DNA from 2 places in the Thalassotalea agarivorans genome. Region 1 is predicted to be linked to the other one. Evidence: predicted binding sites of a transcription regulator. Region 1 holds the regulator's gene; the other holds the start of a gene.
What was found. Region 1 encodes NrdR, which represses ribonucleotide reductase genes. Its sites were predicted from a motif close to AAACACNANATNTNGTGTTT; they were not measured.
Positions count from the first base shown of each region.

Region 2: the regulator NrdR is predicted to act here: its motif matches at 9,809-9,828, upstream of nrdA (class 1a ribonucleoside-diphosphate reductase subunit alpha).

Region 1 is NZ_AP027363.1:767,100-782,905, forward strand. Features, by position in the region: gene thrA (bifunctional aspartate kinase/homoserine dehydrogenase I) at 1-296, shown strand, start outside; gene thrB (homoserine kinase) at 296-1,240, shown strand; gene thrC (threonine synthase) at 1,263-2,540, shown strand; gene ung (uracil-DNA glycosylase) at 2,623-3,324, shown strand; gene QUD85_RS03570 (aminotransferase class V-fold PLP-dependent enzyme) at 3,511-5,025, shown strand; gene QUD85_RS03575 (GNAT family N-acetyltransferase) at 5,209-5,772, opposite strand; gene QUD85_RS03580 (NAD(P)/FAD-dependent oxidoreductase) at 5,868-7,205, shown strand; gene folA (type 3 dihydrofolate reductase) at 7,401-7,892, shown strand; gene QUD85_RS03590 (alpha/beta fold hydrolase) at 8,003-9,436, shown strand; gene QUD85_RS03595 (ABC transporter ATP-binding protein) at 9,446-10,180, shown strand; gene QUD85_RS03600 (ABC transporter permease) at 10,177-11,340, shown strand; gene glyA (serine hydroxymethyltransferase) at 11,670-12,926, shown strand; gene nrdR (transcriptional regulator NrdR) at 12,999-13,448, shown strand; gene ribD (bifunctional diaminohydroxyphosphoribosylaminopyrimidine deaminase/5-amino-6-(5-phosphoribosylamino)uracil reductase RibD) at 13,451-14,578, shown strand; gene QUD85_RS03620 (riboflavin synthase) at 14,583-15,245, shown strand; gene ribBA (bifunctional 3,4-dihydroxy-2-butanone-4-phosphate synthase/GTP cyclohydrolase II) at 15,258-15,806, shown strand, end outside.
Region 2 is NZ_AP027363.1:1,911,182-1,926,987, forward strand. Features, by position in the region: gene QUD85_RS08930 (T1SS-143 repeat domain-containing protein) at 1-6,461, opposite strand, end outside; gene QUD85_RS08935 (TIGR02922 family protein) at 6,816-7,046, shown strand; gene ubiG (bifunctional 2-polyprenyl-6-hydroxyphenol methylase/3-demethylubiquinol 3-O-methyltransferase UbiG) at 7,112-7,819, shown strand; gene QUD85_RS08945 (glutamate synthase-related protein) at 7,836-9,377, opposite strand; gene nrdA (class 1a ribonucleoside-diphosphate reductase subunit alpha) at 9,910-12,180, shown strand; gene nrdB (class Ia ribonucleoside-diphosphate reductase subunit beta) at 12,230-13,360, shown strand; gene yfaE (class I ribonucleotide reductase maintenance protein YfaE) at 13,400-13,699, shown strand; gene QUD85_RS08965 (M24 family metallopeptidase) at 13,881-15,098, shown strand; gene QUD85_RS08970 (septation protein A) at 15,254-15,806, shown strand, end outside.

The sequences.
Region 1 (15,806 bases):
TCAAACAACTAGATACGTCGTTTGCCGACACTGTCGCATCTGCTGCATCAGAAGGCAAAGTGTTACGCTACATTGGCGAAATCAAAGATGGAAAATGTAAAGTATCGATTCAAGCCGTAGACAATGCTCACCCACTTTATAGTATTAAAGATGGTGAAAATGCGCTGGCGATTCATTCTAGATACTATCAGCCTTTACCATTTGTTCTGCGTGGGTATGGCGCAGGTGCTGATGTAACGGCAGCTGGTGTATTTGGCGACTTACTGCGCACATTAGCCTGGGAGCAGCAACACTAATGAAAGTTTCTGTATTTGCACCAGCATCTATTGGTAATGTCAGTGTTGGCTTTGATGTGTTGGGCTTAGCGGTCACGCCTGTTGATGGCACGTTATTAGGTGACGTTGTAACCGTTGAAGAGAGTCAGATTGATACATTAGATGTCGTCGGTGAGTTTGCTGATAAGTTGCCCAAAGAAAAAGAACAAAATATCGTTTGGCATTGTTTATTATTGTTTAATGCTGCGCTTAAAGCGCAAGCGGTTGAAGTGAAAACTGTCGCGTTAAGTTTAGACAAAAAAATGCCTGTTGGCAGTGGTTTAGGCTCCAGTGCTTGCTCCGTTGTGGCGGCCTTAGTTGCTTTAAATGAATTTTATCAAAAACCATTGTCTAGCGAACATCTACTGAAGCTGATGGGAGAAATGGAAGCAAACATCAGTGGTAGCTTACATTACGACAACGTAGCACCGTGTTTCCTCGGTGGTTTGCAACTTATGGTGCCTGATGAGCAAGTCATTACACGCGATATACCATTGTTTAGTGATTGCTATTATGTAATGGCTTACCCAGGTATAACCGTGAACACAAAAGCTGCGCGCGAAATTTTGCCATCGCAATATAGTCGTGAACAGCTGATTGCATTTGGTCAAAACTTGGCAACATTTATTGATGCCAGCTATCGACAAGATAAAGCAATGGCATTTGCAATGATTAAAGATGTGGTTGCAGAGCCTTATAGAAAATCACTACTTCCTGGTTTTGAACAGGCTAAACAAGCCGTTAGTAAGCTAGGTAGCTTGGCTGCAGGGATTTCAGGGTCTGGGCCAACCATGTTTAGTGTGTATGAAACATTAGAGCAGGCAGAAACTGCCGCGACATGGCTAAAACAAAACTATTTACAATCAGATCAAGGTTTTGTTCATGTCTGTAAAGCCGACGAAGTTGGCGCAAGAATAATAGATTAAATTTTTAGAAGGAATAACACAGGTGCAATTTTATAATTTAAAAGAACCTGATGAGGTGGTCAGTTTTTCTCAAGCGGTCAAGCAAGGTTTAGGTAAAAATCAAGGGTTGTTTTTCCCTGCTTCTATACCGGCATTTGACAATGTTGACGAATTATTGTCATTACCGCTCGTTGAGCGTAGTGTGCAAATATTAAAGCCTTTTGTGGCGTCATGTTTAACCGAAGAACAACTAAAGCAAATTGTGACGAAAGCTTTCAATTTCCCAGCACAGCTTCAACCCATTTCGGAAAATCAATCGATATTAGAATTGTTTCATGGCCCAACATTAGCATTTAAAGATTTTGGCGCTCGATTTATGGCGCAGTGTTTACAAGTATTTAGTAAAGATCAAAAAATCACTATATTAACGGCTACGTCTGGTGATACAGGTGCTGCTGTTGCCCATGCTTTTCATGGCTTAGATAACATTGATGTCGTGATCTTGTATCCAAAAGGCAAGATTAGCTTGTTGCAGGAAAAAATGTTTACCACCCTAGGCGGCAATATAAAAACAGTTGCTGTTGAAGGCAGTTTTGACGATTGCCAAGCAATGGTTAAACAAGCATTTGACGATAAAGCATTTGCTAAGCAAGTGGGTTTAAACTCTGCTAATTCAATTAATATAAGTCGTTTATTGGCGCAAATCTGTTACTACTTTGAGGCGTTAGCGCAATTGTCTCGTCAAAAGAGCAAACTAGGCGATGTCGTGTTTTCTGTGCCAAGTGGTAATTTTGGTAATCTAACCGCGGGGCTTTTCGCAAAAGCTATGGGGCTGCCGATTAAACGTTTTGTTGCAGCGACAAATGCTAACGACACGGTGCCACGCTATTTGCAAACGGGGGAGTGGTCACCAAACGAAACTGTAGCGACAATTTCCAATGCAATGGATGTGAGTAATCCCAACAATTGGCCACGTGTCGAACACATGATCAAATCGGGTATTGTCGATGAATGTGTATCTTCTGTTTCCATCGACGAAGAGCAAACACAAACAGGCGTTATTCAACTCAATAAGTTGGGATACATCAGTGAACCTCATGCAGCTGTTGCCTATAAAGCACTAAAATACAGTAGTGAAGAGGGAGAACATGGTATTTTCCTTGGTACGGCGCATCCTGCTAAGTTTAAAGATGTGGTGGAAAGTATCTTAGGACAACCGATAGGGCTGCCTAAAGAGCTAGCCGATTGCGCAGGAGAGACTATTTTGTCAGTCGATCTACCTGCAGATTTTGATCAGCTAAAAACATACATTCTTGCTTAGCTGAGCGACAAGTATGAAAAAGCCTGCAGATAGCGGGCTTTTTTTATATCATATAGGCAGTATTCATTAGCCCTAAATAATCATGTTGTCTTCTTTTTTTCCAACCAACGATTGGCAATCCTTTTTTACTGAGCAGCATCAAAAAGACTACTTCAAGAATCTTGAAAAGACGCTAGCCAATAAAACAGCTAAAGCCACCGTCTATCCACTAAGCAAAGATATATTTTCAGCGTTTAATCACACATCACGTGCCGATACTAAGGTAGTTATTTTAGGGCAAGATCCTTACCACGGAGAGAATCAAGCGCACGGCTTAGCGTTTTCAGTTCAAGAAGGGGTTAAAGTGCCGCCCTCGTTGAAGAATATTTATAAAGCACTAGAGCAAGACGATGTGGCATTCACTACCCCTTCACATGGCTATTTAGTTGATTGGGCAAAGCAAGGAGTAATGCTGTTAAATGCGGTATTAACGGTGGAACAAGGTAACGCCAACGCCCATGCGGGAATAGGGTGGGAAACGTTTACTGATGCGGTGATTGCGGAAATTAATCAACAATCGACCCCATGTGTATTTATGTTGTGGGGCGGTCCGGCTCAGAAAAAAGGTGAGCAAATAGATAGTCAAAAACATCTGGTTCTAACAGCGCCGCATCCTTCACCCTTATCTGCGTATCGCGGATTCTTCGATTGCCACCATTTCTCCTTGGCGAATAACTGGCTTAAAGCGCAAAACAGAGAGCCAATTAACTGGCAATTATCTGAAAAACAATCATCGCTATTTTAAAAAAAGGCAAAACTTAGAATAGGGTTTTGCAATGGATAAATATTAAACACCTTACAGGGTGTAAATATTAATATTTTTCCATTAATGAAATGATATTGCTAAATATCAATGTTTATTGGTTTTCAATTGCTCATCAGAAGGGTTTTGAACTAAAATTCATTCAAAGCGAGGGTTTGGATTTTAGTTATGCCATTATCATTAGAACATCATTTCACACCATTTAGAGAAAACACCATTGGTGAGCAATTGTCACATGACATTGCGGGCAAAACGCAGCAAGTTGTTTATGCCGATTGGACGGCAAGCGGCCGACTCTATCAACCGATTGAAGATTACTTGAGCCAAGTCCTTGGTCCCTATGTCGCTAACACACATACTGAAACCAACCTTACTGGTACCACAATGACCAACGCTTATCACGAAGCGCAAATGGTCATAAAACAACATGTAAACGCCTGTGAAAATGATGTGCTCATTACTGATGGTGCGGGCATGACAGCGGTTATTAATAAGTTTCAACGTATACTAGGTATTCGCATTCCAGAGCGGATGCAGTCGCAAGTACATTTTGATGATATTGATAAGCCAGTGGTCTTTATCACACACATGGAACACCATTCCAATCAAACGTCTTGGAACGAATGTGATGTAACGTTAGAAATCGTTAATCCCGATGAAAATGGATTGCCGTCATTGCAACATCTCGAAGCACTGTTGCAACAATACCAAGATCGAAAGATGAAAATAGGCTCTTTTACAGCCTGCTCAAACGTGACAGGAATTAAAACGCCTTATCATGAAATGGCGGCCATGATGCACAAGCATAACGGTTTATGTTTTGTCGATTTTGCGTGCTCTGCACCTTATGTTGATATCGATATGCACCCAGCAGATTCTGCTAGGTCTCTAGATGCCATTTATTTTTCCCCACACAAATTTTTAGGCGGTCCAGGCAGTAGTGGCGTACTGCTTTTCAACAAAAGTTTATATAAAAACAAAGTCCCAGATCATCCAGGTGGCGGCACAGTAACATGGACCAACCCGTGGGGTAAGCACAGCTTTTACGACAATATTGAAGCGCGTGAAGATGGCGGTACACCTGGCTTTTTACAATGTATTCGCACGGCTTTGGCGATTAAGGTTAAAGATGCGATGGGCGTAGATAACATCCTTGCAAGGGAGTCTGACATTATCGACTATGTTATGTCAGCGCTTGATAAGAATGATCGCGTTGTCATGCTAGAAGAAAACATTAAAAACCGCCTAGCCATAGTGTCATTTTATGTCCCAGGTGTGCATCATAATTTGGTCGTACGCCTGTTAAATGACAAGTTTGGTGTTCAAACACGTGGCGGTTGTTCATGTGCAGGTACCTATGGCCATATTCTACTGAATGTTGATCAAGACCATTCAAATAGAATTACAGAGCAAATTGATTCGGGTGATTTTGCTGAAAAGCCAGGTTGGATTCGTGCCTCATTTCACCCAACCATGACAAATAAAGAAATCGCCTATGTGGTCGATGCGATTAACCAAGTCACTGCAAATATTGAACAATGGGGCAAAGGCTATAAGTTCAATCCTGCGACAGGTGACTTTGAAAACCACAACATTGCTATCGAGTACCCAACATTATCCGACTTCGACGCTTTATCTGGCAACCCGCCTAAAAAAGGCAAACTGTTCAAACTATTCGGTTAACCAAAACATTTGGGGTCAGAACATGTTCTGACCCCAAATATAATCTATACAATTCTGAATCAATAGAATAAAGCACCTATAAGCTGCGGCCTAAGGCTTGTTTCTAGAAAAATTAAAGGTGATTTTCTTATTCGATAAGTGAGTTAGAACAGCTGGGGTCAGAACATGTTCTGACCCCAAATATTAGAAATAAATAATCATTTCCGCGGCTTCGCAGTGACAATCAAATCCGCACAAGATGCATTCGTATCCAGCTAGTGCGTCTTCTCGCCATTTATCTGGGTGTGATTTAACATGTTTACCGCCGCAGCGCTCAAAGTAAGCAACAGCGCTATTGTTCGGACTTTGTTTCCACAAATGCGCAACACCAGCTTGCGCTCCTTGTAGTTTTAGTTGATCAATTGAGGCATTAAGCAAAGATTTGCCCAAGCCATATCCGCGATAAGATGAATCAACGGTCGCACATTTAAAATAGGCGACATGTTGCGGCTCTACTTGCCATAGGTCCGGTGTATTCCAGTTATCGATATGCCATTGCTCATTTGCGTAGGTTATTCGAAATCCAACCAGCTTATCCTGATCGTACGCTACAAAATTGGCATTGATATCATTCTTAATTCCTTTAGTGTACCAACTAGCTAAATTTTCTTTGGTTAAGTAGCCATCGCCATGGACAAAGTTCCCAAGCGCGATAACGCGTTCAAAATCTTCTGGCTCCATTTGACGATATTCAATGGTCTTTTGCATGTTGTGATTACCTAACTGAAAAACACGATGGATAATACCAATTGCGATTAAAATTTAATAGAATGAGTCTACACTTTCTTTAATTAGAACTCGCTTTGTACGACCCCTTAACCACATCAAAACTAGCCAATAAGCAACCGCTCGCCGATAGCTATTGGGCATCTACAGTGCCTTCAGCGCAGCTACGCACCAAACCATTAGCAACAGATATCTCAACCGACGTATTAATTATTGGCGCCGGTTATACCGGTATGTCATGTGCGCTGCATTTGGCAGAACAACATCATATTGAAGCGACTGTGATAGACGCTAATAGTGTTGCGTGGGGGTGCAGCAGTCGTAACGCTGGTTTTGTGCTTCATTCATCGGGGCGAAAAAGCTTCTCGCAAATGCAGCAGCAATGGGGCGAAGACACCATGCGTGCGGTGCACGCTGAAATGCTTGAAGGCGTAGAACGTTTAAATCAACTTATAGCGCGCGGCATCGACTGCGAGCAACAATCACCAGGCTATTTAAAGCTTGCTCATAGGCCGCGTTACTTTGAGCAGTTGAAAGCGCAGGCTGAACTTCAAAAAAAGATGTTCAATGTTGATGTAGACATTCTTTCGCGAGATCAGTTGCACCAGCAGTACGCAGCCGATCAAAATGCTTATGGGGCAATCAGGTTTGCTAAGGGCTATGGTTTAAACCCAATTAAACTCGCGCTTGGTTACAAAGACCTATTAAGCCAAGTAAATGTCTCTATCTATAGCGACACACCTGCGCTTTCAATTGAGAAACAAAACCACGGCCATATAGTACATACGCCACAGGGCAATATTCGCGCCAAAAAAATAGTATTGGCAAGTAATGGTTATACGCCAAAAGGCTTGCACCCTGTGCTTAACAACAAAACGCTACCTGTGTTATCTCAAGTGATAGTCACGCGGCCACTAACAGACCAAGAGCTGTCGCTTTGTCAATTGCAAACTAACCAAGTGATCATGGATACGAGGGCTTTAAAATATTACTACCGAAAGCTACCAGACAAGCGGATTCTGTTTGGCGGTCGCGGCGCTATCACAGGAAAAAGCGCAGAAGATCCTTACTATGCAGAGCGTTTATTAGCGGTATTAAAATCAAGTTATCCTTCGCTAAAACATGTTAGCGTAGATTATGCGTGGGCAGGGTGGATTTCAGTCGCATTAGATGAAATTCCGCATGTTTACCAAAATGCGGAAAACAATGTATTTTACGCCACCGGATACTGCGGTAGCGGTGTGAGCTTTACCTGCCAAGCAGGCAAACGCTTAGCGGATAAAGTCGCAGGAAGTGCGGTGCCTAATATTCCTTTATACCAAACCCCTTTACCCCATTTTCCACTCCCCGCATTTCGCCGCGTTGGGCAATGGGCCTATTTTCAATATGGGCGATTTAAAGACGCGTATTTTTAGCTATTTCAGACCATAAAATGATTGACTAATGCGACTAACAAATTAACCTATAGCCGAAGCCCGAAGCCCGAAGCCCGAAGCCCGAAGCCCGAAGCCCGAAGCCCGAAGCCCGAAGCCCGAAGCCCGAAGCCCGAAGCCCGAAGCCCGAAGCCCGAAGCCCGAAGCCCGAAGCCCGAAGCCCAGAAGAGAATTAATATGACCATACTGTCGATGATTGTTGCCCACGCTGATAATCGTATTATTGGTAAAGACAACGATATGCCATGGCATTTACCCGCCGATTTGGCCTATTTTAAGAAAACAACGTTAGGTAAGCCTGTGGTAATGGGACGTAAGACATATGAGTCGATAGGTCGCCCTTTACCAGGTCGCCAAAACATTGTGATCACGCGCGATCCTAATTACGCGGTTGATGGTGTTACCGTGGTTAATTCAATCGATCAAGCGTTGCAACAGGCCGGTGATGTAGAAGAGATTATGGTGATAGGTGGTGGTGCAATTTACGCACATTGCTTACCGAGCGCAGATAAACTTTATGTTACCCATATAGAAGCGACTATTGAAGGGGATACACAATTTCCAGCCTATGATACAGCGCAGCAATGGCAGTTGATTGAAGAAACACCGTTTACTGCTGACGAAAAGAATGCTTACAATTTAAGATTTTGTGTTTATCAGCGCAGTTAGTATGGCGCGCACAAACTTTACAAAAGCCCGAGATAAAATCGGGCTTTTTTAATTGTAAAAAAAATGTAGCGATATAAGATGGTTGCTCCCACATCAAAAGGACGAAATAAATGAAAATAAAAGGGGCGATTATCTTTTCAATCGCGAGCATTTTTTCTCATCTCAGTCATGCACAGCAATCTCCAGTCGAAGCGTGCCACATTGAGGGTATCAAGGCTAAAGTCCAATGTGGCAGCCTTACGGTTCCGCAAGACTACGCACAAAAAGATGGTGAGACACTCGAAATAAATTTTGCGGTGTTACCGGCGATCGACAATAGTCAATATAACGAGCCATTAATGTTTCTAGCAGGTGGTCCAGGGCAAGCCGCTGCTGAATTATCACCAATGATTAATCGTGTTTTTTATGATATCCGTAAAACGCGCGATATTATCTTAGTGGATCAACGTGGCACAGGTAGGTCTTCACCGCTAGCTTGTTTAGAAAATATCGAACTTGACCCTTATATCCTCATTCCTGAAAATCTAACGACCACTGAAATTCAACAATGTCTTGATGCCCTGCCGTCTGATTTAAGTCATTACACCTCGGAAAATGCTATTCGAGATTTTGACGCAGTACGCGCCGCATTAGGCCATGAAAAAGTGCACATTTATGGTGGCTCTTATGGCACCCGCGCCGCATTGGTTTATATGAGGCTATTTCCCGAGTCACTGCAAACGGTAACGCTCGACAGTGTAGGGCCTGTTGAAGTACCTATTGGTTTATTTGGTCAAAGTGCATCACGTTCATTTGATTTGCTACTTAAACACTGTAAAGAAGATGCCGCCTGTAATAACGCTTTTCCTAACCTAAGGGGCGACTTTGATGCCGTTGTTGCAGCACTTAAAGAAAGCCCGATTGAAGTGACGATTCCGCATCCAACACTGGGCACACCTACGCGTTTTGTGATCAGTAAATCTCGCTTAATTAGTACGGTGAGACTGCAACTATATTCAACTCGTGGCAGATATATGGTGCCGCTAATTATTAGCCAAGCAGCACAGGGCAATTACTTGCCTTTAGCAGGCCTTGTTGCTCAGTCGGCTGAAGGGTTAGGCATGTATGTCGGTTTAACCTTTAACATAGTGTGCAGTGAAGATTTGCCTAGAGTCACAGAGCAAATGAAGACAACTGATGCTGATAACACCTTTGGTCAAGATGATAGCCACTCCGCGTTTAACGTTGCTTGTTCAGTTTGGCCGAAATATCAGGTGGATGAGGCATTTTATGAACCAGTCACTGCAAACATTCCAACGCTTATTTTATCTGGAAATTTAGACCCAGTAACACCTCCGTCTAATGGCGATTTTCCAGCAAAGACTTTGCCAAACAATAAACATATCGTGCTTGAACATGCATCTCATACGGTTGCAATGAGCACTTGTGCGTCAGATTTAGTCGCCCAGTTTGTTAAAGAGCAAGATCCTAAAGCACTTGATGAAAGTTGTTTAGCGCTCATCGAAAAACCTAGCTTCATGACTAGCTTAAACAGTGATTTATAAGGAATAAAAATGATCGAAGTAAACAATTTACACAAATCGTTTAAATCATTGAAAGCTCTCGATGGTTTGTCGTTTACCGCAAAAGACGGTGAAATCACGGGCCTTTTAGGCCCAAATGGCGCAGGTAAAACAACGTGTTTGCGCACTATTTATGGATTGTTAAAGGCCGACCAAGGCATTACCACCGTGGACGGTATTGATGTCGCCAAGCAGCCGTTAGACGTGCGCAAGCGTTTGGGAATTTTTCCTGATAAATTCGGCTTATTTGAACGCTTAACTGCATATGAACAGATTGATTATTTTGCCAGTATTCAAGGCTTATCTGGTAAAACAAAAAAAGAAGCGATTGAGCGCGTGATTGCTGATTTAGAAATGGAAGAACTTGCGCACAGAAAAACACAAGGCTTCTCACAAGGGCAGCGCATGAAGGTAACATTAGCACAGGCGCTTGTGCACAAACCGCAAAATTTTGTGTTAGATGAACCAACGCGAGGCCTCGATGTGATGAGTACGCGCGTATTAAGAAACTACCTTTCTAAGTTTAAAGAACATGGCCATTGCATTTTGTTTTCCTCTCATGTGATGCAAGAAGTTGCAGCATTGTGTGATCGCGTGATCATCGTTGCCAACGGCAAACTTGCGGCGCAAGGAACACCGGAAGAATTGTGTAAACTTGCTGGCGAAACACATTTAGAAGAAGCGTTTGTGAAAATTATTGGTTCAGATGAGGGGATAGCAGCATGATGCAATTTAACGCGTTACTGTTTAAAGAGCTAAAAGAAGCCTTTCGAGACAAAAGAGCACTTGCTGCGGCCTTGATGCTGGCGTTAATGGCGCCTGTGATGATTTTTGCCATCTCAAAAATGGCGATAAAGGAAGCTGTTGAAAAGCCTGATATCTTTATTAATGTTACGGGCGCCGAGTATGCACCAAAGCTGATTGAAGCAATGGCGAAAGAAAATATTTTGTTGCTTAGTGATGTGCCACAAGATAAACAAACTTTGTGGCAAGAACGTGATGTAAGATTAACGATTCCTGAGTCTTTTGCTGAAGATATGGTCGCAGGTAAACAAATTAAAATGACTTTATCTGCTGACTATAGCGACAATGCATTGCGCTCGCCTCTGCGCCGAATAAAAAATACCATTAATGGCTATTCTCGCAATATAGGTTATCGTCGCATGATGGTGCGCGGTATTGACGTGAAGTTGATGCAACCAATCAATTTGATTGAGTTTGATGAAGCGGTGCCAAGTTCCAATGCGATGTTTATCTCAATGTTGTTAGGCATCTATTTGCTTATGGCTGCTTTCATGTCGGGCCTGAGTGTCGCTATTGACTCAAGTGCCGGAGAAAGAGAGCGCAATGTGTTAGAGGTGATTTTATGTCAACCAGTGAAAACTCTAAACATCGTATTGGCCAAACTAAGCTGTGCCAGTTTAATTGCGGTCATCGGTGTAGTACTTACGTTGGTGCTCACTAGTGTTGCGGTGAGTTTTATCGACTTAACCACCATTGGCGCAACCTTTACACTTGACGGTTATACCATTGCTGTATTGGTCGCTTTGTTGTTGCCAATTTGTTTGTTTGCTAGCGCCTTACAGTTATTTTTTGCATTTCAAGCAAAAAGCTTTAAAGAAGCGCAATCAACAGTCTCTATGATCATTATTCTACCGGCCCTAATACCGGCTGCCTTAACCTTTATTCAAGACAAGCCAAAATGGTTGGAATGGGCACCAATATCGGGACAATATTTATTGATGGAAGATCTGTTTAAGGCTGTACCGATTAATATGGAAATGCTCTTTTTTACAGGGGTTGTTACCCTAGTTATGACGGTGGTACTCGTACAAACGATGGCGAAAAAGCTCACCTCAGAAAAAACAGTTTTGGCATTGAGTTAATCTACAAAGCAATGTTTTAAATAAAGGCGGACAATCCGCCTTTATTTTTGTTTACGCGCCTATAAATTGAATTAAATTTCATATTTGTTTTATTTTATTGTTTATAATTCTATCTTGTTGGATTTTTACTGTCTTTTGTGCGAAACTGCTTGAGTGAGTCGTGTATTTTCCTAGTCGGTTTATGTAAAAATAAGCTAAGGGATAACACAATTGTCGTATACAAATAGCGCCTATTGAGGCAAAATAGCGCGCAGAAATTTTATTCGATTTACACTACCTAAATTTAAAGTCTAAAGCCTGTCTTTAGCCACCAATTTTGAGGAATTACCATGTTGAAACGCGATATGAATATTGCTGATTACGATGCTGAACTTTTTGCAGCAATGGAAAAAGAAGTTGCCCGCCAAGAAGCGCACGTAGAGCTTATTGCGTCTGAAAACTATTGTAGCCCACGCGTGCTAGAAGCGCAGGGTTCACAGTTAACAAACAAATATGCTGAAGGTTACCCTGGAAAGCGTTATTACGGCGGTTGTGAGTATGTAGATGTTGCAGAGCAACTTGCAATTGAACGCGCGAAAGAATTGTTCGGCGCTGAATATGCAAACGTACAACCACATGCTGGTTCACAAGCTAATGCCGCAGTTTTTCAAGCATTAGTTACACCAGGTGCAAAAGTACTTGGTATGAGCTTAGCGCACGGTGGTCACTTAACGCATGGTTCACATGTTAACTTTTCAGGTAAATTGTACGAAGCAATTCAATATGGTCTTCACCCTGAAACAGGTGAAATCGACTACGACGAAGTAGAGCGTTTAGCACAAGAGCACAAGCCAGAAATGATTATCGGTGGCTTTTCAGCCTACTCTGGTATCGTTGACTGGGCACGTATGCGTAAAATCGCAGACAGTGTTGGTGCGTACTTCATGGTTGATATGGCTCACGTTGCCGGTCTTATTGCTGCTGGCTTGTATCCAAATCCAGTACCACACGCTCATGTTGTTACAACAACAACACACAAAACACTAGCTGGCCCTCGTGGTGGTTTGATTGTGTCTGCATGTGGTGATGAGGACATCTACAAGAAATTAAATTCAGCTGTATTCCCAGGTGGTCAAGGCGGCCCATTGATGCACGTTATTGCAGCAAAAGCTGTTGCGTTTAAAGAAGCATTGGCACCAGAGTTTAAAACTTACCAGCAAAACGTTTTAGACAATGCAAAAGCGATGGTTGCTGTACTGCAAGAGCGTGGTTATAAAGTCGTATCTAACGGTACTGACAATCACTTACTATTGCTAGACCTTATCGACAAAGATATTACAGGTAAAGATGCAGACGCTGCACTAGGTAGAGCGCACATTACTGTAAACAAAAACTCGGTACCTAACGATCCTCGTTCTCCTTTTGTAACGTCTGGTCTGCGTTTAGGTACACCAGCGATCACTCGCCGTGGTTTTGGTCTTGAAGAAACTAAAGCATTAACCGGTTGGATTTGTGACATTTTAGATGACATCGAAAATGAAGCTGTTATCGAAGAAGTAAAAGCGAAAGTGACAGAACTTTGTTCTCGCTTCCCTGTTTACGCATAAGATAAAGATATTTATCAAATTTTAGTTTAAAATGGCCGCAAATTAGCGGCCATTTTTCTATCTGGATTATCTATGTATTGTCCTTTTTGCACAGCAAACGACACTAAAGTTATCGACTCTCGATTAGTCTCTGACGGGCATCAAGTGCGTCGTCGCCGAGAATGCAATGAATGCCATGAAAGATTCACCACCTTTGAATCTGCTGAATTAGTGATGCCGCGCATCATCAAAAGAGATGGTTCTCGTGAACCCTTCAATGAAGAAAAAATGCGTTCTGGCTTGCTTCGTGCGTTAGAAAAGCGTCCCGTCAGCTTAGAAGAAACCGAATTAGCGGTGAACAAGGTACAGTCTCAATTGCGAGCCACGGGTGAGCGGGAAGTATCTAGCGAAATGTTGGGTAACTTGATTATGGAGCAACTTAAAGCATTGGATAAGGTTGCCTACATTCGATTTGCCTCAGTGTATCGCTCTTTTGAAGATATCAAAGAGTTTGGCGAAGAAATCGCAAAATTAGGTGAATAATCGTGCGTGAATATAGCTCACAAGACTACCATTATATGACGCGAGCAATTGCCCTAGCTAAGCGAGGTCTTTATACCACGTCGCCTAATCCCAGAGTGGGCTGTGTCATCGTGAATAATGGCGAAGTTGTGGGTGAAGGTTATCACCGCAAAGCAGGAGAAGGTCACGCCGAAGTTAATGCGCTTGCACAGGCTAAAGCACTTGCAAAAGGTGCAACTGTGTATGTCACGCTTGAACCTTGCAGCCATTATGGGCGCACTCCACCCTGTGCCAAAGCATTGATTGATGCGCAGGTATCTAAAGTAATATGTGCCATGGTTGATCCAAACCCAACCGTTGCAGGTAATGGTATTGCGATGTTAAAAACCGCGGGCATAGCCTGCAGCGCAGGGTTATTAGGCGATGAAGCGAAAGCGCTTAACCCTGGCTTTATTACTTTGATGGAGCAAAAACGCCCGTACGTTCGCTGCAAGTTAGCGGCGAGTCTTGATGGTAAAACCGCCATGGCTTCTGGTGAAAGTCAGTGGATTACATCAGAAAATAGTCGCCAAGATGTTCAGCGATTACGTGCTCAAAGTTGCGCGATTATTACAGGTGCAGATTCGGTTATCACCGATAATGCGCGAATGTCCGTAAGAAAGGAGCAATTAGCCGATAACGACTATCCTTTGCCTGAGATTCGCCAGCCAATTCGTATCGTCATTGATTCTCAGCAAAGGCTTACGCCTGATTTGGCAATATTTAGTGACAAAGCACCAGTCTTGGTTTTCACCAAAGGGCCGGTAAATAAGGTACAATGGCCTGATTTTGTCGAGCACATAGAATGCCCGACGGTAGAGAGCCAAAGTGGGCACAAAATTGATTTGGCTTTTGTTCTCGATACGCTCGCAGCTAGAGGGTTGAATGACATATTGATAGAAGCGGGCGCAACACTCTGTGGCGCTTTTATCGAGCGGCACTTAGTCGATGAATTAGTGCTATATCAAGCACCTATGTTATTGGGTAATGAAGCAAAAAGTTTGGTTAATATGCCGAGTGTGACTACACTTGCGCAAGCAAGCAAACTTACCTTTAAAGATGTTAGGCAAGTTGGCAACGATTTACGTTTAACCCTTTCAATAGAAAAGTAGAAGTATGTTTACAGGAATAATTGAGTCTGTTGGTGAAGTTACCCAAATCAGCCCACAAGCTGATGGCGCTCGCGTTACCATCGCTGTTAATCAATTGGATATGTCCGATGTAAAACTCGGTGACTCAATCGCGAGCAACGGCGTGTGTTTAACCGTGGTTGCGTTTGACAAAAAGAGCTTTAGCGCAGATATATCGGCAGAAACACTATCCCGTACTAACTGGCAACATTACAACATTGGCCAGCGAATTAATTTAGAAAAAGCCATGTTACCAACCACCCGTTTTGGTGGGCATATGGTGTCGGGGCATGTTGATACGGTTGCTAAAATTCAAGCGATTGAACATACGGGCAACAGCAGTCAATACTGGATTGAGATGGGCGCAGACATTGCACCTTTTATCGCTGAAAAAGGCAGTGTCACTATCGATGGTGTTAGTTTAACAGTCAACAGCGTAGAATCTGCACAATTTAGACTGACTATCGTGCCACATACTGCAGCTGAAACCATCATTAGTCATTACAAGACGGGCGACACCGTCAATTTAGAGATCGATGTGATTGCTCGCTACACACATCGTCTTTTGCAATTTGCTGGCAAAGATATGCCACAACAACACAATAGTATTACTGAAGCAACGCTAGCGAAAGCGGGCTTCATTCGTTAATTTGAGGTAACTATGCAATTAAATACGCCACAAGAACTCATTGAAGACATTGCCGCAGGCAAGATGGTCATCTTAATGGATGATGAAGATCGTGAAAATGAAGGCGATTTTATTATGGCGGCAGAGTTGGTTACGCCTGAGGCAATCAACTTTATGGCGACACATGGGCGCGGACTTATTTGTATGCCTATGACGATAGACCGTTGTAAGCAACTTGATTTGCCTTTGATGGTAGATAAGAATGACGCCCAATTTACCACTAACTTTACGGTTTCAATAGAGGCGGCCGAAGGCGTTACTACGGGCATTTCAGCAGCAGATAGAGCAACAACTGTGTTAGCTGCGGTGGCAAAAAACGCTAACAAACACTCGGTTGTACAGCCAGGTCATATTTTTCCATTAATGGCGAAAGACGGTGGTGTGTTAAACCGTGCAGGGCATACAGAAGCGGGTGTTGATTTAGCGAGATTAGCAGGGCTTGAACCTGCCGCAGTTATTGTCGAAATTCTTAATGAAGATGGCACCATGGCGCGACGTCCAGACTTGGAAGTTATCGCGAAA
Region 2 (15,806 bases), 1.1 Mb from region 1:
AAATCTAACGGTATATCAGTATCTTCATCAAACTGTGCTGTATTGGTGATAATACCGTTGTCTACATCATAGGACCAATTATCCCCGACATCGACATCTACTGTATCAACCACACCGGTTAATTTTACTGTGAGGGTTTTTGGGTCGGTTCTAAAGTCATCACCAAACTCAGGTATGCCATCAATTTCTGAATCGGTTGAAATAGCAACGACAGAAATATCAAAATCGCCTGCAGTAAAACTACTGATATCTTGTTTAGGAATAATCGTATAATTTCCCGCATCAACATCGACACCGCTGACTTTGAATACATTGCCACCTAAATCTTCTATAACTGCGCCTCCACTCGCCGCTATTGTCCAATCGTCAGGCAGCGTTAGTTCATAAGAGATCTCTTCAGAGCCATCTAAGTCGGTTAGTTCAACTGCAATGAGCTCGTTAACTTGAATAGGCTCATCCTCTAAGCCTTGATAGCTCCTTACTTTTAAATCAACCACTTCGTCAGCAACCGGTTGAACGTTGATATCTATGGTTAACGGCGGAAGTTCAAAGGTATCACCATTTTCTGGCTCTCTTGAAATCGCAACAACATCAAAAGTAAGTAACCCCGCGACATTCAGTGCGCTCGTTGCCACAAGCGTTTGTATTTGTGTTGGGTTTAACACAGTACCATCATCGATAGCGACTTCTTGCCCATCTTCGGTAATTGTTAAGGTTAAGCCATCATCAATACTTTCGATACGATAAGTCAGACGCTCAGAGCCGTCAGTGTCGAACAAATCTGCTTGTAACATGATAGGAATTGGACCGCCATCTTCAATAACACTGCCGTCTAAATCGGGGTTATAAACAAAGGTAGAGTTGTCAGTATTCCAAATCGGCGCATCGGCAACTGGCGTAATATTAATTTCAATTGTGTTAGATACAGGGTCTTTTATCGTGCCATCGCCAGACTGGATCACAACGTCTACGATCAATTTTACTTGTTGCGACTTTATTGCATCACTTGCGTTTAACGCGGGCGTATATATCAGTGTGCCGTTAGGAATTGTATTTCCCGTACTCAAGGTAACCAATTGGTCACCCGTCAGCTCTAATTTTCCGTCTACTACTTTAATATCTTCTAACGAGCCGCCTAGGCGCTCCAATTGCATTGTACCGCCGTTAAGTGACGCTTCATCAATGCGAATAGCGATAACCTCTTCACCTAAATCTAAGTCTCCAGGTAGCGCTTCAACTAATACTTGTACCGGTGTATCTTCTGGCGTGGTGGTATCAAAGCCAATAATACTGCCAGAACTATCTTTAATACGAATATCAAGCTGGCCTGATGTTGCATCGCCATCATTATCGGTAATAACGAGCGAAACAATGTCGTCATAAAACTCAGCAGTGCTTGAGTAGGTGTTACTCGTTACGGTTATAGAGCCATCTGCTGAAAACTCCAATTCACCATACTTGACAGCAGGCGACTCGGCAAAATCAAACAATTCAATCACATCACCAGGGAAATAGGTCGTCTCGTTGTAAAATATCGACGTTAAAACTCCACCATCAGCTCCTACTTCCGTGCCATCTAACGCGTTAACAGTAAAACTCTCACCTTCTGTGACTTCTTTTGAAATCGATTTAGTGGTTGGTACGGCATCTATCACACTTACAGTAACCGTCTGGCTATTAGACCTATCGCCGTCAGCATCTACAGCTTGTACGTCAATAGAAATGGTTGTTTCATTTTTATCATTGCCAAGCGGATGATCGATAGCTTGAAATTGCTGGTAAGTAAACGCACCTGTTTCATCTATTTTTATTTGAAACACTTTGTCGTTTGTATCTGCTGCCCGAGCTATGTACCACCCCTTGTCTGTAGGAGTTGTATCTAATGTTACTGCTATACCACCGCGCGTTGTTACACCTGTTAAGGTAAACCCGTCAGCAAGTTCGACAGCGACAATATCGTCACTGCCTTGATTCAAGTTAATTTGCCCCTTGCTCGTGACTTTATCTATATCAACATCAATGAGCTCACCTTCATCAACACTTGAAGTAGCAACTGCAGGGTCTGTTAACGTTGGATCTCGGCCGTCATCGACGTCAACCATTAGGATTTGATTAGAAAAAGTACCATCTATATCAACAACTGAAATTGGTACTTGAATGGTGAGTTGGCTGTCTTGGCTACCTAAATGGTCAATAGGTCCTCTTAACTCAAAACTGATTGGCACGTCAGCCGAAAGGTTCGGGTCTAATGCTATTTCCTTAGGTATTTGAACGCGGATAATGTCAGTACCATCGGCGAGTTGTCCAATCAAAATACCGTTCCCTTTATCTATCCAGATCACGGCTTCACCATTTGAAGTAACAGCATTGCCTAAACTGTCTAGTACGGGGTCGTTATTAAACACAAAAAATACGATAGAGGTTATCGGATCGGATGCGCTCGTAATTGATGCTACGCCGCTATCAAAGTTTGTAAATGGCGACGTTCCTCTCGGTATTTCTGAAACATTTAACGGGTCAATATCGATTTGCGCCGTGCCATCATCAGCAACACTGATATCCAACTCAAATGTAGCCCTGTCTTGATCAGTATCGAGAGCGACGATTTTTATTGGGATCTTGTCTGAATCAGTCTGATCTAACGATTTGTAAAGCGTAAAAACATAGTTAATGGGTTCTCCACCAGCTCTCAAGGTAATAGTTTTGTCTAGTTCTAGAGAAAAAACTGGGTCTGCTATATCTGCGGTATAACCTATCAATGTTTTACCATCTGCTGATACAAAGAAATTAATTTCTTCTCCATTTGAATACAAAATAGGTTGTTGCGATTCTGGCGCAAATAAGCTGAGAGCGACAGCATCCGACCCTGGTTGTAATTGAAACTCCCCTTGCCCTTGCACGGGACCAGAAATCAGTTGTGCTTCTGACAACGCAACAGCTTGAATGTTAACGCCTGTTGGCAGTGCACCATCGACTATTTCAACTATGATGGGTTCGTAGCGAATAAAAGTAAAATCTAAATCCTGTGCGGTAATAAGTAGTGGAAACTCCAATACGTTGGTTAGCGTTGGATGACGCAATGGCGCAAACTGCTCAACGTCAATCGTTGCGGTGGCGTCTCTGCCATTCGCTACAGCTGAAATTGAATAGGTAATAACCACACCTGTAGAGGTTTCACCAATAATCTGCGTTTTATCTTCTGATAGTGAAAATTCAACCAATTCGGCATTACTGCTATAATCAAGTGCGTTCAAGGCTGCTGCCGCAGCATTGGAAAAGCGAGTACTTTCTGCAACGATAGAATCGGAACCCGCTGAAATATCAACTGTGAACGAGTTTGTAGCGCTATCGCCAAACAAAGGTTCAACATAAGAAGTAAACTCTATAGAGTTGGTACCTGCACTACCATCTAGCACTTGGAAGACAGCATTGGCTCTGCCGTTGGTACCATCTGCATCTTGTACGACATATCTGATTGCAAGACTTTGCTCTATACGATTATCTAGATCATTTGCCGCTGTAAATCGATACAATCCATTGGATCTGACAACCAACTCTCCAAATTCTGTATCAATTACTGTGTCACTTGACGGATCTACTGTGTATGTTGTGCCACCTATCTGAATTTCTGTCAGCGTTAATGGACCTTCAATGGTATAATCGTTAGCGACAAACGAACCGAAAACAGCCTGCCCTTCTCTCGCTGTAGCGCTGTCGTCTACTGCAAAAGGCGGCGTATCTACAATCACTAGCTCCACTGGTATTTCAATAGCATCTATGGTGCCATCACTATCGATTTGCGTTGCCTGTACCTTGACAAAAGTATTGAGAATAGCGGCACGAGCGGCCTCGTCAAAGGGTTCATATAAACGAAAAACAATACTTGAATCAGTAAGCTTCATATCTAACGCTATTGCGCCACTTAAATCACCGACAAAAAAGTCTAGTTGCTTACCATCGGCGCTGCGCTGCATGACTAATGGTTGTCCGCTACTAGTAATGCTTGATAGATCGGCTTGGTCGATGGCAAAAACTAAATCTCCATCCGGCACATTGATGCTGGCAGTCGACGATGCAAATTCAAAAATATCGAGATAAAACTCAAACAAACGCGCTGTCCCAGGAACATCGATAAGTGGCAAGGCGTCGTCATTAGCATTACCGGCAATATCACTAACTGCAGCATCAACTGTCCAATCACGGTTTACGTCCAATGATGTAATATCAATACCGTTTGCTTGCCACGTACCACCGCTAACTGAAGCATCAACGGTGTAATCTGTCACACCATCAGAAATCGTTAATGTAACAACTTGCCCATCTTCGGCATCTGTGGTTCCAGAAATTGTAGTTAGTGCACCAAATTTCAATGCAAACGTGTCAATGCCGTCGACACCTGTATCAATATCTATTAAAGGTGGCGTCGCGTCTTTGTTAACCGTGATTGAATTTACCGCTAGATTACAATGAGTATCTTCACTTTGTGCTGTTAGGGTTAACTCTCCATCTGCCAATGCGGATAAATCGCTGTTATCTATTTCCCAAAGACCGTTTTCTACCACAGTATCAAACGTAACACTGGCGCCAACACTATCAGTAACCGTAATTTGAACCGTTTGACCGTTTTCAATATCAGAAACAGATCCTTTAATCGTGGTTAATCCAACTTCTTTCTGATTAAGAATACCGTCGCCACCAGATTCAATTGACAGGTCAATAGCTGCAATTAAATCAAGGTCAAAATCTTGTGCTATGGTTGCTTCGTTACCTGCATTGTCACTCACTACAGCGCTTGCAGTAACATTGCCATCGGCTAAACTGGTGAGATCTAAAGGCTCGGTTTGCCACATTCCACCTATAACCGTAGCTGTTACTGTTTCAGTCGCACCTACACTATCTGTTAGTGTAAGCGTAACAATATCGCCGTCTTCAATATCAGTTACCGCGCCTGACAGGGTAAATCTCTCGCCGACATCGGTACATTCCGCCGACACATTGATAGATAGATCTGCGATGTTATCTATTTCTGCGGTTGCTTGCGTTTGCGCGACATTACATTGTAAATCTTCTACTGTCGCAGCTGCAGTAAACTCGCCGTCAGCAAACGCTGATATATCAATTGCATTTATTTGCCAGGTTTCGCCTGATACAACAGCAGAGGTTTGAAGTTGTTGGCCGTTCACATCGGTCAAGGTAACGTTTATCGTTTGACCATCTTCCACGTTTTCAACGGTGCCAGATAAATTAACTCTGCTAGATTCTTCGGCGTTGATGATTGAATCGTCTGTCTGATCTATCGTTAACGAGAGAATGGCCGTTGTATCTAAGGTGAAGTCCGACTGCGTTATTGCCTCGTTGCCTGCAATATCAAATACGGTAACGTCGGCGGTAAGATTGCCATCGATAAATGGTGTGGTGTCTAGCGGGTCGATAACAAATTGCCCACCGTTTACTACAACATCATACGACGATTGATTGCCGCCAGTATCAGATATGATAACAGTAGCTGGTTGCCCATCTTCTACTTCCGATACTGTGCCGGTAAGAGCGAATGTTTGTCCTTGGTCTGTACAGGTTGCGGTTACTTGCAACGCTACTTCAGCCATCGTATCGATAACTGATGTATCTTCAACGGTTGAGGTAGCCACTTGATCCGCTGATAACGCTATTTGCGCGCTAATAGGCCCATCAACAAAGCTTGATACATCAACATTATCAAGTTGCCATAATTCGTCTTGTGCCATCGCCGACAAGGACAGCGTATTGCCAGCACTATCGACTAATAAAATAGCTAATTCAAAGCCATCTGGTACGCCGGACGCTTCACCTGAAAGACCAATTGACGGAGTTTCTGCGCGATTAATAAGCTCATCACCCCCGTCTAAAATTTGAATAGATAAGTCGGTCGCGCCGCCATCGTCATCAAGCAAATAAGAGGGAATTTCGCGAGGTGACGTATCAGTTATGAATCCCGTAGTATCAAAACCTGAGCGCACGATTTCGTATGCGCCGGGATATTTAATGACACGAAAAAATAGTGACAAACCGTCATCTAATGTGGCGGACTGTCCATTATTAGCTTGCTGTTGTTGTGACGATTCCGGTGATTCGGCAACGGATTGCTGCTCGTTCTCCCATTGCTGGGTTGATAAGTAAGTTTTTTCTGGGGGGTATTCTACGTTATCTTTTTCGGTAATAGGTGATAATACATCTATTTCATCTTGCGAAATTGAAGATACTACAGCGTAAGGTACTGCAACCACTTGCCCCAAAATAGGCAGGTATGGTGTTTCCTGATCGTATACCAAATCTTCTCGGGTGAAGTAGACTTGTTCGACACCTTGTTCAATAGCGTCATTGAAAGCCGCATCATCTAATTGTAACCATTCACCGTCTTCAGTTACTAGCCACGCCACATCTTCAATAACTATTAATACAGACTTTGCTAAAACACCTTTCATAACGCCCCTTCAAAACAGGAAAGAATTTAGGACAGCTTATTTAACTATATACCAATATAATCAGGCAGTTGTAAAAAATATGTTAATTCTTTATGTACTGGTTATAACACGATTAGCGCACAAGGTTAAATGTAAAATTCATTCAATGTTATTAGTAAAAATTTTCGGGAGCTTTCAAGAGCTTATTGATAATGGAAGATAACGAATAGCTCGTTACATTTGCATGCACAAAAATCAACTAAACCTCCCTTATTAAGCTGTACAAAAAGTAACAAATTTCAACGACTTCCCTACATTATTTTATTAACATGAGATTTACACTTACCCCACTAGCACAAACATTTGGAGTAAGTGATGGATAAGATTTCTCAAAAAAGTGTCACGGTGTTTTTCTTTGAAGAAAATGCCCTGCAATTGTCGAGTCAAACCATTTCTGGCATTCAAGTTAATGGTGGTCGCGTCATTCTGCCAAAATCATTTAAACAAGGTAAGTCGATTATCGCCGTGTTTGAAGGCCGAGTAAAAATGCTCAATGTGCTTGGCGAACGCGCTATGCCAACAAAACAGTTCTCAATTGCAAGTTAGCAGATGTAATCACTGCGACATTAGTTTAAAATCTTAGTAATTCTAGAAATTATTAACGTTGAACTATGTCGCAGCAAACTAATGTTAACTTAGACGAAATCGCCAAATTTGAAGAGGTTGCTCATCAATGGTGGGACCTTGAAGGTGATTTCAAACCCCTGCATCAAATCAATCCACTTAGGCAGCAATTTATCATTCAGCATGTTAAAGATGTGTTTGGTAAAAAAACCATAGATGTAGGCTGTGGTGGTGGTATTTTATCTGAAAGCTTAGCGCGCTTAGGTGCCAAGGTTACCGGCATTGACATGGGCCAAGAGCCACTCAATGTAGCCAAATTACATGCCTTAGAAGCTGGTGTAGAAGTGGACTATCAGCGCATTCCAGCTGAAGATATGGCGCAGCAAAATATGGCGGCATTTGATATTGTTACTTGCATGGAAATGCTTGAGCATGTGCCAGATCCAGCCTCAATTGTGCAAGCCTGTGCCGATATGACAAAGCCAGGGGGCTATGCATTCTTTTCTACGCTGAACAAAACGATTCAATCATACTTACTTGCCATTGTTGCAGCAGAAAAAGTGCTCAAACTGGTACCAAATGGTACACACGATCACGACAAGTTCATCCGACCTTCAACACTGATTCAGTGGGCAGAAGCTGCAGGGCTTAAGTGTATCGACAGCGCAGGTATTCAATACAATCCGCTAACACAAAATCATAAGTTAAATGATTCTTTGGACGTTAACTATATTTTAGCGTTTAAGAAGCTATAAACGATTTGAGCGGTCTTTACAGACCGCCTATTCCCGCATATTTTATTCCTGTTAGCTGCGCCATGTAATGTCGCCATGTCGCTAAATCGTTTTGGTTAAAACCAGAAAGCGAGTCATGTCCACATGCTCTTGCCATCACCTGCATCAGCTCATTCGAAGCATTGAAGAAATTAGCCAGTTGCTGCGCAGATTTGTCTACATTCAAACGCTGTCTTAAATCTTCTTTTTGAGTAGCAATGCCCGCTGGGCAATTGTTGGTATTACACATTCTGGCAGCAACGCAACCAATCGATTGCATAGCACTGTTCGACACCGCTATACCATCAGCGCCCAGTGCTAATGCTTTAACAAAATCAATGGGTACACGCAGCCCTCCGGTGATAATAAGCGTTACATCACCCGATTTACCCACTTCGTCAAGGTATTTTCTCGCGCGGGCTAGCGCGGGAATGGTAGGCACACTAATGTGGTCTCTGAACATTTCTGGCGCTGCACCTGTGCCACCGCCACGACCATCTAAAATGATGTAGTCTGCACTGGCATCTAATGCAAATTGGATGTCTGCTTCAATATGGTTTGCGCTAAGTTTAAAGCCTATTGGTATTCCGCCAGTGACTTCTCTCACTCTATCTGCCTGTCGTCTAAAATCATCGACCGTGACTAAATCTGCAAAGGTAGGCGGCGAAATCGCGGCTTGCCCTTCAGGAATACCTCTGACTTGAGATATTTTTCCTTTATTTTTATTACCGGGCAGATGCCCTCCTGTGCCTGTTTTAGCGCCTTGTCCACCTTTAAAATGAAAGGCCTGTACATGTTTTAATTTTTGCTCATCAAAACCAAATTTAGCACTGGCAAGTTCGTAGAAATAGTGAGAGTTTGCTTGCTGTTCTTCAGGGAGCATGCCTCCCTCTCCCGAGCATATGCCGGTTCCTGCCGCTTCAGCGCCTTTAGCCATAGCAAGTTTCGCCTCTTCCGATAGTGCGCCAAAGCTCATGTCGGAAACAAACAATGGCATACTCAATTTAAGCGGTTTTTGCGCATTGGGGCCGATAATAAGCTCACTCTTTACTGGCACATTTTCCTGCAGGGGTTTAGTTGCCAATTGCGCGGTCATGATTTGAATATCATCCCAATGTGGCAGTTTATGTCTAGGCACTCCCATTGAGGTCATTGGCCCGTGATGCCCCATTTTAGATAAGCCTTCTCGCGCGAGCTGATGAATAAAGGCAACGGTTGGTTCTTCTTTGGTCGCCTGAACTTGAGGTTGGTCCGTATTTGACGTGCTAAGTTCAGGCCCCTCTTTACCGACATCTTGTGCCGTAAACTGCTTGTGGCTGCCATCACAAAAAGGCGTGTTTGCGGAATATTTGCATTGGCAGAGATAAGCTGTGTCATCCGCATCTGCAACAAATGACTTTGGCTTAAACGATGTTCCCGCGTGAGAGCCGTCGCAAAAAGGCTGGTTTTTACTTTTACCGCACGCGCAAAAATAGTAAGTTTCATCCTTCTTCAATTCAACGCTAATCGGTTTATTATCTGCAACAATTGGCTTAGTCATGTCTACTCCGCTTTGAGTGATATAGCATTACTGTAGTTGCACGAAGCAATTTTAGACAAATAAATACCAAATTTTGTACCAATACTGCACCAAAAATAGGCAGCTTAAATGGTGGCAATTAAAACGCTTTTTTTGACTAAGTAAAATTGTTCAAGGATTAGCCGATTTTTCAAGTTATTGAATTTAAAACACTAAATTTTCTTTATTACAAAATGAAATAAATGACGTAAAACTTTAATAAAATTTATTCTATAGCCAAAATTTAACCTTAAAAAAACCTTGTTATTTATTAAATACTAAGTTCAATAACACTCCTAGGTTAGTTGTTACTAACCTAGAATTTTCTTCGTAGAAGAGACCCCTTTCGATCATAATTTTTAGTGCTTGCAATAGTACCCAAACCTCATTATCTTGTGATTAAAGAATAACTAAACCCCTAGATATTGTGCATATGTTGTGCAGCGCTTACACAAGATATGTACATTTATGTTTTCAGGGACACTAAACATAAATAGGTAATTACGGGACCGCTATGAACAGCAATCTTTTTGTTACAAAAAGAAATGGCGAAAAAGAGCCAATTGACCTCGAAAAAATCCACCGCGTTATTACATGGGCAGCCAAAGGCCTAGACGATGTTTCCGTATCGCAGGTGGAACTTAAATCTCACATTCAGTTTTATGACGGTATAAAAACCGAAGATATTCATGAAACTATTATCAAAGCAGCCGCTGACCTGATTTCGGAAGAAACGCCAGATTATCAGTACTTGTCTGCCCGATTATCTATTTTTCATCTACGCAAAAAAGCCTATGGCCAATTTGAGCCACCAACGCTGTTTGATCATGTCAACAAGCTAGTGAAAGAAGGCAAGTATGATGAGCATTTGGCAGAAGATTATAGCCAAGAAGAATTTGAGCAAATGGACGCGTTTATCGACCATAGTCGCGACCTCACCTTTAGTTATGCCGCGGTTAAGCAATTAGAAGGTAAATACCTTGTTCAAAACCGTGTTACTGGTGAAATTTACGAAAGCGCTCAGTTTTTATATGTACTTGTAGCGGCATGTTTGTTTGCGAAGTATCCAAAAGATACACGTATGGATTACGTAAAAGGTTTTTACGACGCTATCTCTACGTTCAAGATTTCATTACCTACGCCAATTATGGCGGGTGTACGTACACCGACACGCCAATTTTCATCTTGCGTATTAATTGAAACTGGTGACAGCTTAGATTCTATCAATGCAACATCAAGTGCGATTGTTAAATACGTATCACAACGTGCAGGCATTGGTATTAATGCTGGCCGCATTCGCGCTTTAGGTAGCAGTATTAGAAACGGTGAAGCATTCCACACTGGCTGTATTCCATTTTATAAGCACTTTCAAACGGCTGTTAAAAGCTGTTCACAAGGTGGTGTGCGTGGTGGCGCTGCAACCCTTTACTACCCGCTGTGGCATTTAGAAGTTGAAAGCTTATTAGTGTTGAAAAACAACCGAGGTGTTGAAGAGAACCGTGTTCGCCATCTAGATTACGGCGTACAGTTCAATAAAACCATGTATCAGCGTTTGATCAAAGGCGAAGACATTACCTTGTTTAGCCCGAGCGATGTGCCTGGCTTATATGATGCATTCTTTGAAGACCAAGATAAATTCGACACGCTTTACAAACAGTATGAAGCGGATGACAGCATTCGTAAGAAACGTATTAAAGCGATTGAAATCTTTACCTTGTTTGCGCAAGAGCGTGCAAGTACTGGCCGTATCTACTTGCAGAATGTTGACCACTGCAACACGCATAGCCCGTTCAACCCAGAAGTGGCCCCTATTCGTCAAAGTAACCTTTGTTTAGAAATAGCGCTACCAACTAAGCCGCTGAAGGATGTTAACGATCCTGATGGTGAAATTGCACTGTGTACGCTTTCAGCGTTTAACTTAGGCGCAATTGAGAGCTTAGACGAACTAGAAGGTTTAGCTGATTTAGCGGTGCGTGCATTAGATAGCTTGCTTGATTATCAAGACTACCCAGTACCCGCTGCACATACCGCTACAATGGGACGCAGAACGTTAGGTATAGGTGTCATTAACTACGCCTACTATCTCGCTAAAAATGGTGTGTACTACTCAAATGGCAGTGCCAACAACTTAACGCACAGAACGTTTGAAGCCATTCAATACTACTTGATGAAAGCGTCAAACGAATTGGCAAAAGAAATGGGCCCTTGCCCACTGTTTAATGAAACACGTTTATCACAAGGTCTTTTACCTGTAGATACATACAAGAAAGAGATCGACAAAATTACTGGTGAACCATTACATCTTGACTGGGAAGGCTTAAGAGCCAGCATTAAAGAGCATGGTATTCGTAACTCTACGGTATCGGCGCTAATGCCATCTGAGACCTCCTCCCAAATTTCAAATGCAACGAATGGTATTGAGCCACCGCGCGGTCATATTAGTGTAAAAGCTAGTAAAGACGGTGTGTTAAAGCAGGTTGTTCCTGAGTACAAAAAGTTAAAAGACAACTATGAGTTACTTTGGAATATCCCTTCTAACGACGGCTATTTAGAGCTTGTTGGTATTATGCAAAAGTTTGTTGACCAAACAATTTCTGCAAACACCAACTACGACCCAGCCAAGTTTGAAGGCGGTAAAGTACCGGTGAAACAAATTCTAAAAGATATTCTTAAAGCATATAAGCTAGGTGTAAAAACCTTGTATTACCATAATACTCGCGATGGTGCTGACGATAGCCAAACAGACATCGATGATGGCTGTGAAGGCGGTGCTTGTAAGATATAACTAACGCATACGAAAAGCTGCACTAGGTGCAGCTTTTTCAGGAGCAAAAATGACATATACAACGTTTAATCAAACCGCTAATGACGCGCTTAAAGAACCGATGTTTTTTGGCCAAAGCGTTAATGTTAGCCGTTACGACCAACAAAAATTTAGTAACTTTGAACGTTTGATCGAGAAACAATTATCCTTCTTTTGGCGTCCAGAGGAAGTTGACGTATCTAAGGATAGAGCTGACTGGCAGAGCTTAACGCCGTCAGAGCAGCACATTTTTATTTCAAACCTAAAATATCAAACACTGCTTGATTCAATGGCGGCGCGTTCAGTTAATGCTGTGTTACTGCCTTTGGTTTCTTTACCTGAATTAGAAACGTGGATTGAAACATGGGCGTTTAGTGAAACAATTCATTCACGCTCTTATACCCATATTTTGAGAAACTTGTTTTCTGATCCAAGTGAAGTGTTTGATGATATCGTCGTCAACCCGGCAATCTTAAATCGCGCTAGCAGCATTGCTAAGTATTTTGACCAAGTTATTTTGGCCACTCAGCTTTTCCAAACACAAGGCGAAGGCAGTTATGAGATTAATGGCGAAATAGTTGAAGTGTCTGAGCGCAAGCTAAAAGAGTTACTTTACCTCGCCATATGCAGTGTTAATGCCCTAGAAGCGATTCGTTTTTACGTGAGCTTTGCTTGTTCATTTGCCTTTGCGGAGCGTGAATTGCTTGAAGGTAACGCGAAAATTATCAAGTTGATCGCACGTGACGAAGCCTTGCATCTAACGGGCACACAAACCATTCTTAACTTGTGGCGCAATGGTCAAGATGACGATGAAATGACTCAGATTTCACAGCAACTTGCCGAGCAAGGTAAGCAGGTCTTTTTAGATGTTGTAGAACAAGAAAAAGAATGGGCTGAATATTTGTTTAAAGACGGTTCAATGATTGGTTTGAACGCTGAAATCTTAAAGCAATACATTGAGTATATTTCTAATCAACGTATGGCAGCGATTGGTTTTGACGCGCCGTTTGATGTTAAAGCGAACCCACTACCATGGATTAACGCTTACCTTTCAAGTGACAACGTTCAAGTTGCACCACAAGAAACTGAGATTTCGAGCTACCTAGTAGGTCAAGTAGACTCTAGTGTATCGAGTGACGACTTTGATGACTTCGATCTCTAGTCGTTTCACATTTCGCTTCATGCGCTAAGGATATAGCGCATGGAGCTTCCTACTTCTTCAGCCAAGGATGCGCAAAAAGATGAGCGCAAAGCCGTTGTTATCGACGGTCAAAAAATCCCTTTTACCCCAGAAGATAAAACCCTCCTAGTTGCACTAGAAAAACACAAAATTGACGCGCCTTATCACTGCCGCGATGGCTTTTGTGGCGTATGTCGCGCAACCTTGAAACGTGGGCAAGTCGCCTACCCTAATGGCGAACCGCTCGCTTATGTTGGTGAAGGTGAAATATTGCCTTGTTGCTGCATACCCGTTACCCATATCGAAATCGAAATAGAGTAGCCCTTAGCCCTTAGCCCTTAGCCCTTAGCCCTTAGCCCTTAGCCCTTAGCCCTTAGCCCTTAGCCCTTAGCCCTTAGCATTGTGTTTAAAATAACACGTGAAAACACAAGATTTCCTCTTTTACCTCCCTTAGTATCAGTGTATATTGTATATCAATTGAATATTTACGCTTGGATGTAACATGACAATAGGTGTTGGTGGCTCAACTGCAGAGCAAGAATTAGCTAAATTAACTGATATGACCGCAGGGATCTCTCCCATTTCTGCACAGGAATTCAACGCACGCATTGAAAAGGCGCAAGCCTTGATGACAAAACATGATATTGCCGCAACCTATATCAATGCAGGTACTAATTTGTATTACTTTACCGGTACTAAGTGGTACGCAAGTGAACGCATGGTTGGCGCGATCATTCCTCAGCAGGGCAAGATTGAATATATTGCACCTTATTTTGAAGTAAATACCCTCAATCAATATATGACGATTAAAGGCGAAGTAAATGCATGGCAAGAACACGAAAGCCCTTATTTACTGTTTATCAACGCGCTGCAAAACATGGGCATTAGCGAAGGAAAAATAGCGTTAGATGAATCAACTGCATTTTTCATTGCAAATGGTATCAATGAACACGCGTCACAATACCAGTTGGTCGACGCAAAACCTGTGACAGCAGGCTGCAGAACACAAAAGTCAGACGCTGAAATAGCCCTCCTTCAGCGCGCAAAAGATATGACATTAGAAGTACATAAAGCGGCAGCCCGTATTTTGCGCGAAGGTATTAGTACGCAAGAAGTTACACAGTTTATCAACGAAGCACATAAGCGCGTGGGCGCAAGTGCAGGTTCTTATTTTTGTATTGTACTGTTTGGTGAAGACTCTTCTTATCCGCATGGCGTAGCAAACCCAAAAACACTCGAAAAAAATGAGGTGGTGTTAATCGATACAGGTTGTCAGTTAGAAGGATATAACTCTGATATTACTCGTACCTATGTATTTGGCGAGCCTAACCAGCGACAACGTGATATGTGGCAAGTTGAAAAAGATGCGCAAGCGGCGGCGTTTTCAGCGGCACAAATTGGCGTTCCATGTGGCGACGTAGACGTAGCCGCCCGTAATCTTCTAGCGGAGCGTGGCATGGGGCCAGACTATCAAACACCAGGTTGCCCTCACCGTACGGGACACGGTATCGGCCTAGATATTCACGAGTGGCCTTATTTAGTGCGCAGTGACAGAACACCTTTGGCTAAAGGGATGTCCTTTTCAAATGAACCGATGCTCGTTTTGCCGGGCGAGTTTGGTATTCGTTTAGAAGATCATTTTTATATGACGGACAACGGCCCTAAGTGGTTTACTGAGCCTTCACATTCCATTGACGATCCGTTTGGTTATGAAGCGTAGCACGAGCAACAGGCTTTAGGGCTTTAGGGCTTTAGGACTTAGAGAAGTCGGTTGTTGAATATCAACCGACTTTTTAATTTTAATGAGTTTGCCGCTTTCATCTCCCCTTTCCCTCCTATACAATCAAACCACTTTGAATAAACAAGAGCCTTCAAATGGAAGCATTATTAGAGTTTTTGCCACTCATTATTTTCTTTGTGGTATATAAATTTGTTGATATTTATTGGGCAACTGCCGCGTTAATTGTCTGCTCAGCACTTCAAGTGCTTTATTTTGTTGTTAGAAAGCAACCTGTTCCTAAAAAACATTTGGTGTTGTTTGGGCTAATGGCTGGCTTTGGTGGCTTAACCATCTTTTTGCAAAACGATTTGTTTTTAAAATGGAAGGTGACCATCGTCTATCTTCTGTTCGCCGCAGCACTTTTAATATATGACAAAGTTCTGAACCAAAATTTACTCAAGAAAATCCTAGAAGAAGCGTTTGATGCACCGCAACAAGTTTGGCGAAAGCTTAATTATGCTTGGGTGGGCTATTTCCTATTTTTCGCTGGCTCAAATATCTATGTCGCTTACAACTTCGACCAAGAAACCTGGGTACAATACAAAGTGTTCGGTTTAACCATACTCATGTTTGTCGGTTTAATCTTTACTATCGTTAATCTATACAAATACATTCGTCCAGAAGAAGAATCTTCAGAAAACAAGGAAT